3 regions of the Pseudomonas sp. TUM25319 genome follow, and region 1 is predicted to be linked to each of the others. Evidence: predicted binding sites of a transcription regulator. Region 1 holds the regulator's gene; each other region holds the start of a gene.
The links. Region 1 encodes sigma-54, which starts transcription at its own class of promoters, with help from an activator protein. Its sites were predicted from a motif close to ANTGGCATNNANNTTGCTNT; they were not measured.

Region 1 (2,270 bases):
GTTCCGCCTCTAGGTTCGAGGCACCGGACTGATGGAGCGCTGGCTTTAAGCCATTATTCACGGCTTATTTCTTACAGCGCTCTAGGCAAACGCTGCAATTTCAGGCATATATCTTGCTTAAAATTGGCGCCCGGCGCCCGTGTAGTAGATGGCGCATGCGCGCCGGCGAATAAGGTGTAAAGCCCCAGCCATGAAACCATCGCTCGTCCTAAGAATGGGCCAGCAACTGACGATGACCCCGCAGTTGCAACAGGCCATCCGTCTGCTCCAGCTTTCCACGCTGGACCTGCAGCAGGAAATCCAGGAAGCCCTGGAGTCCAACCCGATGCTCGAACGCCAGGAAGAAGGCGACGACTTCGACAACAGCGACCCCATGGCCGACAACGTCGAGTCCAAGCCGGTCGCCGAGTCGCAGGAGAGCAGCTTCGAGCAGTCCGTCGCCACCCCGGCGGACAACCTCGAGGAAGGCGAATGGAGCGAGCGCATCCCCAATGAGCTGCCGGTCGATACCGCCTGGGAAGATATCTACCAGACCAGCGCCAGCAGCCTGCCCAGCAACGACGATGACGAGTGGGACTTCACCACCCGCACCTCGGCGGGCGAGAGCCTGCAGAGCCACCTGCTGTGGCAGTTGAACCTGGCACCGATGTCGGACACCGATCGCCTGATCGCCGTGACCCTGATCGATTGCATCAACAGCCAGGGCTATCTCGACGAAACCCTGGAAGAAATCTGCGAATCCTTCGACCCTGAGCTCGACATCGAGCTGGATGAGGTCGAAGCGGTCCTGCACCGCATCCAGCAGTTCGAACCTGCCGGCATCGGCGCACGCAACCTGAGCGAATGCCTGCTGCTGCAATTGCGCCAGCTTCCTGCCAGCACCCCGTGGATGGCCGAGGCCCAGCGCCTGGTCAATGACTACATCGACCTGCTGGGCAGCCGCGACTACAGCCAGTTGATGCGCCGCATGAAGCTCAAGGAAGACGAACTGCGCCAGGTCATCGAGCTGGTCCAGAGCCTCAACCCGCGTCCCGGCTCGCAGATCGAATCCAGCGAACCCGAATACGTGGTTCCCGACGTGATCGTGCGCAAGGACAACGAACGCTGGCTGGTAGAGCTCAACCAGGAGGCCGTTCCGCGGCTGCGGGTCAATCCGCAGTATGCCGGCTTCGTCCGCCGTGCCGACACCAGCGCCGACAACACCTTCATGCGCAATCAGTTGCAGGAAGCGCGCTGGTTCATCAAGAGCCTGCAGAGCCGCAACGAAACACTGATGAAGGTGGCGACCCAGATCGTCGAACACCAGCGCGGCTTCCTGGATCATGGCGACGAGGCCATGAAGCCGCTGGTCCTGCACGATATCGCCGAGGCGGTGGGCATGCACGAATCGACCATTTCACGGGTCACCACCCAGAAATACATGCACACGCCCCGCGGAATCTACGAGCTGAAGTACTTTTTCTCCAGCCACGTCAGCACCTCCGAGGGCGGCGAATGCTCGTCCACTGCGATCCGCGCGATCATCAAGAAACTGGTTGCTGCGGAAAATCAGAAAAAGCCATTGAGTGACAGCAAGATCGCTGGTTTACTGGAGGCACAAGGCATCCAGGTAGCACGTCGCACCGTCGCCAAGTACCGCGAGTCCCTCGGCATCGCACCGTCGAGTGAGCGCAAGCGATTGATGTGACCTTCCCTGAGGTGTGCCATCGCAATTCAGTGGCAGGCGCAACACCTGCCTCTTTATGCACGGCAATAAAGGAGAAGCAGTATGCAAGTCAACATCAGTGGACAACATGTAGAAGTCACTCCTCCACTGCGCGACTACGTCGAGCAGAAGCTGAAGCGCCTTGAGGGTCATTTTGACAAGATCACCAACGTGACGGTCATCATGAAGGTCGAGAAACTCCAGCAGAAAGTGGAGGCGACCCTGCAGATTCCCGGTGGTGAGGTGGTTGCAAACGCCGAACACCAAGACATGTATGCCGCCATCGACGCCTTGGCCGACAAGCTCGACCGTCAATTGAAAAAACACAAGGAAAAACAGCAAAGCCTGCTGCAAGGCGCAGCCGCCCGCTGATACCCCTCATCCATGATCCGACTTGAATCCATCCTGACCCCCGGCCGTTCCCTCGTGAACGTGCCGGGAGGCAGTAAAAAGCGCGCACTCGAACAGATCGCCAACCTGATCGGGAAAGAAGTTCCCGAACTGGAAACCCAGGATGTTTTCGAAAGCCTGATCGCTCGCGAAAAACTGGGCTCCACAGGCTTCG
Region 2 (2,270 bases), 780 kb from region 1:
GCTGACGAACAGTACGCGCTGGCTGCTGCCGTACTTCTTCCACAGGTAATGGGCGACTTCCATCACGCCCAGTTCGTGTGCACGGCCACCCAGGTTGAAGAAGCAGAAGTGGGTCATCAGGCCGCGGCGCATCATCTGGTAGGCGGCAACGGTGGAGTCGAAGCCACCGGACATCAGCACCAGGGTCTGCTCCAGCGCGCCCAGCGGGTAGCCGCCGATGCCCTTGTGCTGGTTGTGGATGACGTACAGGCGCTTGTCGCGGATCTCGATGCGCACTTCCACTTCCGGGGTGCGCAGGTCGATACCGGAGGCACCGCACTGCTGGCGCAACTGGCTGCCAACGTAGCGATCGACGTCCATCGAGGTGAAATCGTGGTGGCCGCCGCGCTTGCAGCGCACGGCGAAACGCTTGCCGGCCAGCAGGTGGCCGAAGTGGGCCTTGCACTTGGCGACGATATCGTCGAAATCGCCCAGCGGGTATTCATCCACCTGCAGGAAGTGGGCGATGCCCGGCATGCAGGTGAGGCGCTCGGTCATCTCGCGCAGCACTTTCTCGTCGTCGAGGCGGGTGACCACTTCGAGGTTGTCCCAGACGCCATCGACCTTGACCTCAGGGTCGAGGTCGCGCAGCACGGTACGGATGTTCCGGCCGAGCTGACGAATGAACCGCTTGCGGACCGGGCGGCTCTTGATGGTGATTTCTGGAAAGACTTTGACGATCAGTTTCATGGAAAACAGCGCGCGAGCGGCCAGCCGAAAAAGGGGGGCGCGGATTATAGCGGAAATTGCTCAAGGTTTGACCAACTTTTGTACAGCCGGTTTCACATGCACTGTTTTGGTTCGCTTCGCGACTTTTGCGCATCTAAAGAGTGCATAAATTTCCGACATTTCTTACAGAAAGGGCTGAAACGCTTGGGAATGGGGCAAAAATTCCATTTTCGGGCACTGGCATGCAAATTGCTCCCTTGTGAGGCAGGTTGCCTTGGCCGAGTATTCGCGCCCGGCATCACCCAAATTGAAGGGCTGCACAGGCAAGCTCTACCCCACCCGGAGGACACCATGTCGAAGTCGGTTCAACTCATCAAAGATCATGACGTTAAATGGATTGATCTGCGCTTCACTGACACCCGCGGCACTCAGCACCACGTGACCATGCCAGCCCGTGACGCGCTGGAAGACGACTTCTTCGAAGTCGGCAAGATGTTCGACGGTTCCTCCATCGCCGGCTGGAAAGGCATCGAAGCGTCCGACATGATCCTGATGCCGGTTGACGAAACCGCCGTCCTCGACCCGTTCACCGAAGAGCCGACCCTGATCCTGGTCTGCGACATCATCGAACCTTCGAGCATGCAAGGCTACGACCGCGACCCACGTGCGATCGCCAAGCGCGCCGAAGAGTACCTGAAGAGCACCGCCATCGGTGACACCGTCTTCGCCGGTCCGGAGCCTGAGTTCTTCATCTTCGACGAAGTGAAGTTCAAGTCCGACATCTCCGGTTCGATGTTCAAGATCTTCTCCGAGCAAGGCTCCTGGATGTCCGACCAGGACGTCGAAGGCGGCAACAAAGGCCACCGTCCAGGCGTCAAGGGTGGTTACTTCCCTGTTCCGCCGTTCGACCACGACCACGAAATCCGTACCGCCATGTGCAACGCACTGGAAGAGATGGGTCAGACCGTCGAAGTTCACCACCACGAAGTGGCGACTGCCGGCCAGAACGAAATCGGCGTCAAGTTCAACACCCTGGTGAAGAAGGCTGACGAAGTACAGACCCTGAAATACGTCGTGCACAACGTTGCCGATGCCTACGGCCGCACCGCGACCTTCATGCCGAAGCCTCTGTACGGCGACAACGGCTCGGGCATGCACGTCCACATGTCGATCTGGAAAGAAGGCAAGAACACCTTCTCCGGCGAAGGCTATGCCGGCCTGTCCGACACCGCCCTGTACTTCATCGGCGGTATCATCAAGCACGGTAAGGCTCTGAACGGTTTCACCAACCCTTCGACCAACTCCTACAAGCGTCTGGTTCCAGGCTTCGAAGCGCCGGTCATGCTGGCCTACTCGGCTCGCAACCGCTCCGCCTCGATCCGTATTCCGTATGTCGGCAGCCCTAAAGCCCGTCGTATCGAAGCCCGCTTCCCGGATCCGGCTGCCAACCCTTACCTGGCCTTCGCTGCCCTGCTGATGGCCGGCCTGGACGGTATCCAGAACAAGATCCACCCAGGCGACGCTGCCGACAAGAACCTGTACGACCTGCCGCCTGAAGAGGC
Region 3 (2,270 bases), 2.9 Mb from region 1:
AGCGATCTTCCCGCAGCCCTCGGCGCACTTTCGCCTGCCGGCGGATGATCGCCTGCCGGTGATCATGGTTGGCCCCGGCACCGGTATCGCGCCGTTTCGCGCCTTCCTGCAAGAGCGCCAGGCGCGGCAGGCGAGCGGGCGCAACTGGCTGCTGTTCGGCGAGCAACGCCAGGCCTGCGACTTCTATTACCGCGACGAGTTGCTGGCCTGGCAGGAAAGCGGCCTGCTGACCCGCCTGGACACCGCGTTCTCCCGGGATCAGGCAGAAAAGATCTACGTCCAGCAGCGCATGCGTGAGCAGGGCGCCGAACTGTGGCAGTGGCTGCAAGACGGAGCCTTCTTCTATGTCTGTGGAGACGCCGGGCGCATGGCCAGGGATGTGGATGCGGCGCTGAAGGCCGTAGTGGCCGAGCAAGGGCGGATGAGCGCCGAGGATGCCGCGTTGTATGTGGCCGGGTTGAGTCGGGACAAGCGGTATCTGCGGGATGTGTATTGATTTCGGGGGGATGCCGGGACTTTGTGGAAGCCGGCGTTGCCGGCGATTACTGCAGTGATGTCGCTGCAAGAAAATGCGCCATAACGGTGAAGTCTGCACCAGCATGGTTCGATTTCACTGCCTCATGATCGCCAGCCCCTCGGATTTCAGGCTGTTTCGCCACTTGGCACACTCCCTGCTTTTACCCACTCACAACGTCCCAGGTGGTCAACGTCGATCACCGCCACGGACTCCATAACGATTCAAGACCAGGCAAAGGCGCCTGGAGCTTCGGCTCCAGGCGCTTTTTTTTGTGTTTTTTTCAGGGCTCGCCCCGCACCGTGAGGAACCGGATATGAACGCCATCGCGTCCATCGAACAACGAGAGAAGCTGGTCATTGTCGGCAACGGCATGGTGGGCCATCACTGCGTCGAGCAACTGATCGAACGCGGCGCCCTGGCCCGCTTCGAGGTGCGGGTGTTCGGCGAGGAACGGCAGCGCGCCTATGACCGCGTGCACCTGTCGGAGTATTTCAGCGGCAGCGATGCCGAGGCGCTCGCCCTCGGCGAGGCGGGGCTGTACGCAGACAATGGCATCATCCTGCATCTGGGCGAGGCGGTGCTGGAGGTGGACCGCGAGCGCCGCGAGGTGGTGACTCCCGAAGGCCGCTATGCCTACGACCGGCTGATCCTCGCCACGGGCTCCTATCCCTTCGTGCCGCCGATCCAGGGCTCCGAAGACGCGGCGCGGCTGGTCTATCGCACCCTCGATGACCTCGACGGCATCCGTGCCGCCGCCACCAGCGCACGGCGCGGCGTGGTAGTCGGTGGCGGCCTGCTCGGGCTGGAGGCGGCCAATGCCCTCAAGTCCCTCGGGCTGGAAGCACATGTGGTGGAGTTCGCGCCGCGCCTGATGCCGGTGCAGCTCGACGGCGAGGGCGGTGCCGCGCTGCGGGCGCAGATCGAGGCGCTGGGCGTTGGCGTACACCTGTCGCGGGCGACCCAGTCCATCGTTGCCGGCGAGGCGTACCGCTACCGGATGAATTTCGACGGCGGTGAGTTCCTCGAAACCGACCTGATCGTGTTTTCCGCCGGTATCCGTCCGCAGGACGCCCTGGCGCGAGCCTGCGGTCTGGAGGTGGCGCCCCGTGGTGGCGTGGTGATCGACGGCGATTGCCGCAGCAGTGACCCGCGGATCTTCGCCATCGGTGAGTGCGCGTCGTGGAACGGCAGTGTGTTCGGCCTGGTCGCTCCGGGCTACAGCATGGCCCGCAATCTCGCCGCCGCGCTGGCCGGGCAACCGTCCACGGCGTTTGCCGGCGCCGATATGTCCACCAAGCTCAAGCTGCTCGGCGTCGATGTGGGTTCCATCGGCGACGCCCACGGTGCCACGCCCGGTGCGCGCAGCTACCGCTTCATCGACGAGGCCGGCAGTGCCTATCGCCGGCTGGTGCTGGATGCCAGCGGCAAGCGGGTGATCGGCGCCGTACTGGTGGGCGACAACAGCTACTACGACACCCTGCTGCAGTACGTGCAGAACGGTATCGCCGTGCCGGCCGACCCCGCCGGGCTGATCCTGCCGCAATCCGGCGGCGCCCCAGCCCTGGGCGCTGATGCATTGCCGGACAGTGCCACCATCTGCTCCTGCCACAACGTCAGCAAGGGGGCGATCTGCGCTGCGATCGACAGCGGCTGCGGCGACCTCGCCGCCGTCAAGGGCTGCACCAAGGCCGCCACCGGCTGTGGTGGTTGCGCGGCGCTGCTCAAGCAGGTCTTCGAGCACGAACTGACCGCC

Region 2: a site for sigma-54 is predicted at 945-964, ahead of glnA (type I glutamate--ammonia ligase). Genes of this name have one in related genera too.
Region 3: a site for sigma-54 is predicted at 659-678, ahead of nirB (nitrite reductase large subunit NirB). Genes of this name have one in related genera too.

The regions. Positions count from the first base shown of each region.
Region 1 covers NZ_CM150751.1:1,436,296-1,438,565, reverse strand. The annotation lists gene lptB (LPS export ABC transporter ATP-binding protein) at 1-13, shown strand, start outside; gene AC05QJ_RS06615 (RNA polymerase factor sigma-54) at 191-1,687, shown strand; gene hpf (ribosome hibernation-promoting factor, HPF/YfiA family) at 1,769-2,077, shown strand; gene ptsN (PTS IIA-like nitrogen regulatory protein PtsN) at 2,090-2,270, shown strand, end outside.
Region 2 covers NZ_CM150751.1:652,299-654,568, reverse strand. The annotation lists gene thiI (tRNA uracil 4-sulfurtransferase ThiI) at 1-729, opposite strand, end outside; gene glnA (type I glutamate--ammonia ligase) at 1,060-2,270, shown strand, end outside.
Region 3 covers NZ_CM150751.1:5,432,888-5,435,157, reverse strand. The annotation lists gene AC05QJ_RS24535 (molybdopterin-dependent oxidoreductase) at 1-496, shown strand, start outside; gene nirB (nitrite reductase large subunit NirB) at 831-2,270, shown strand, end outside.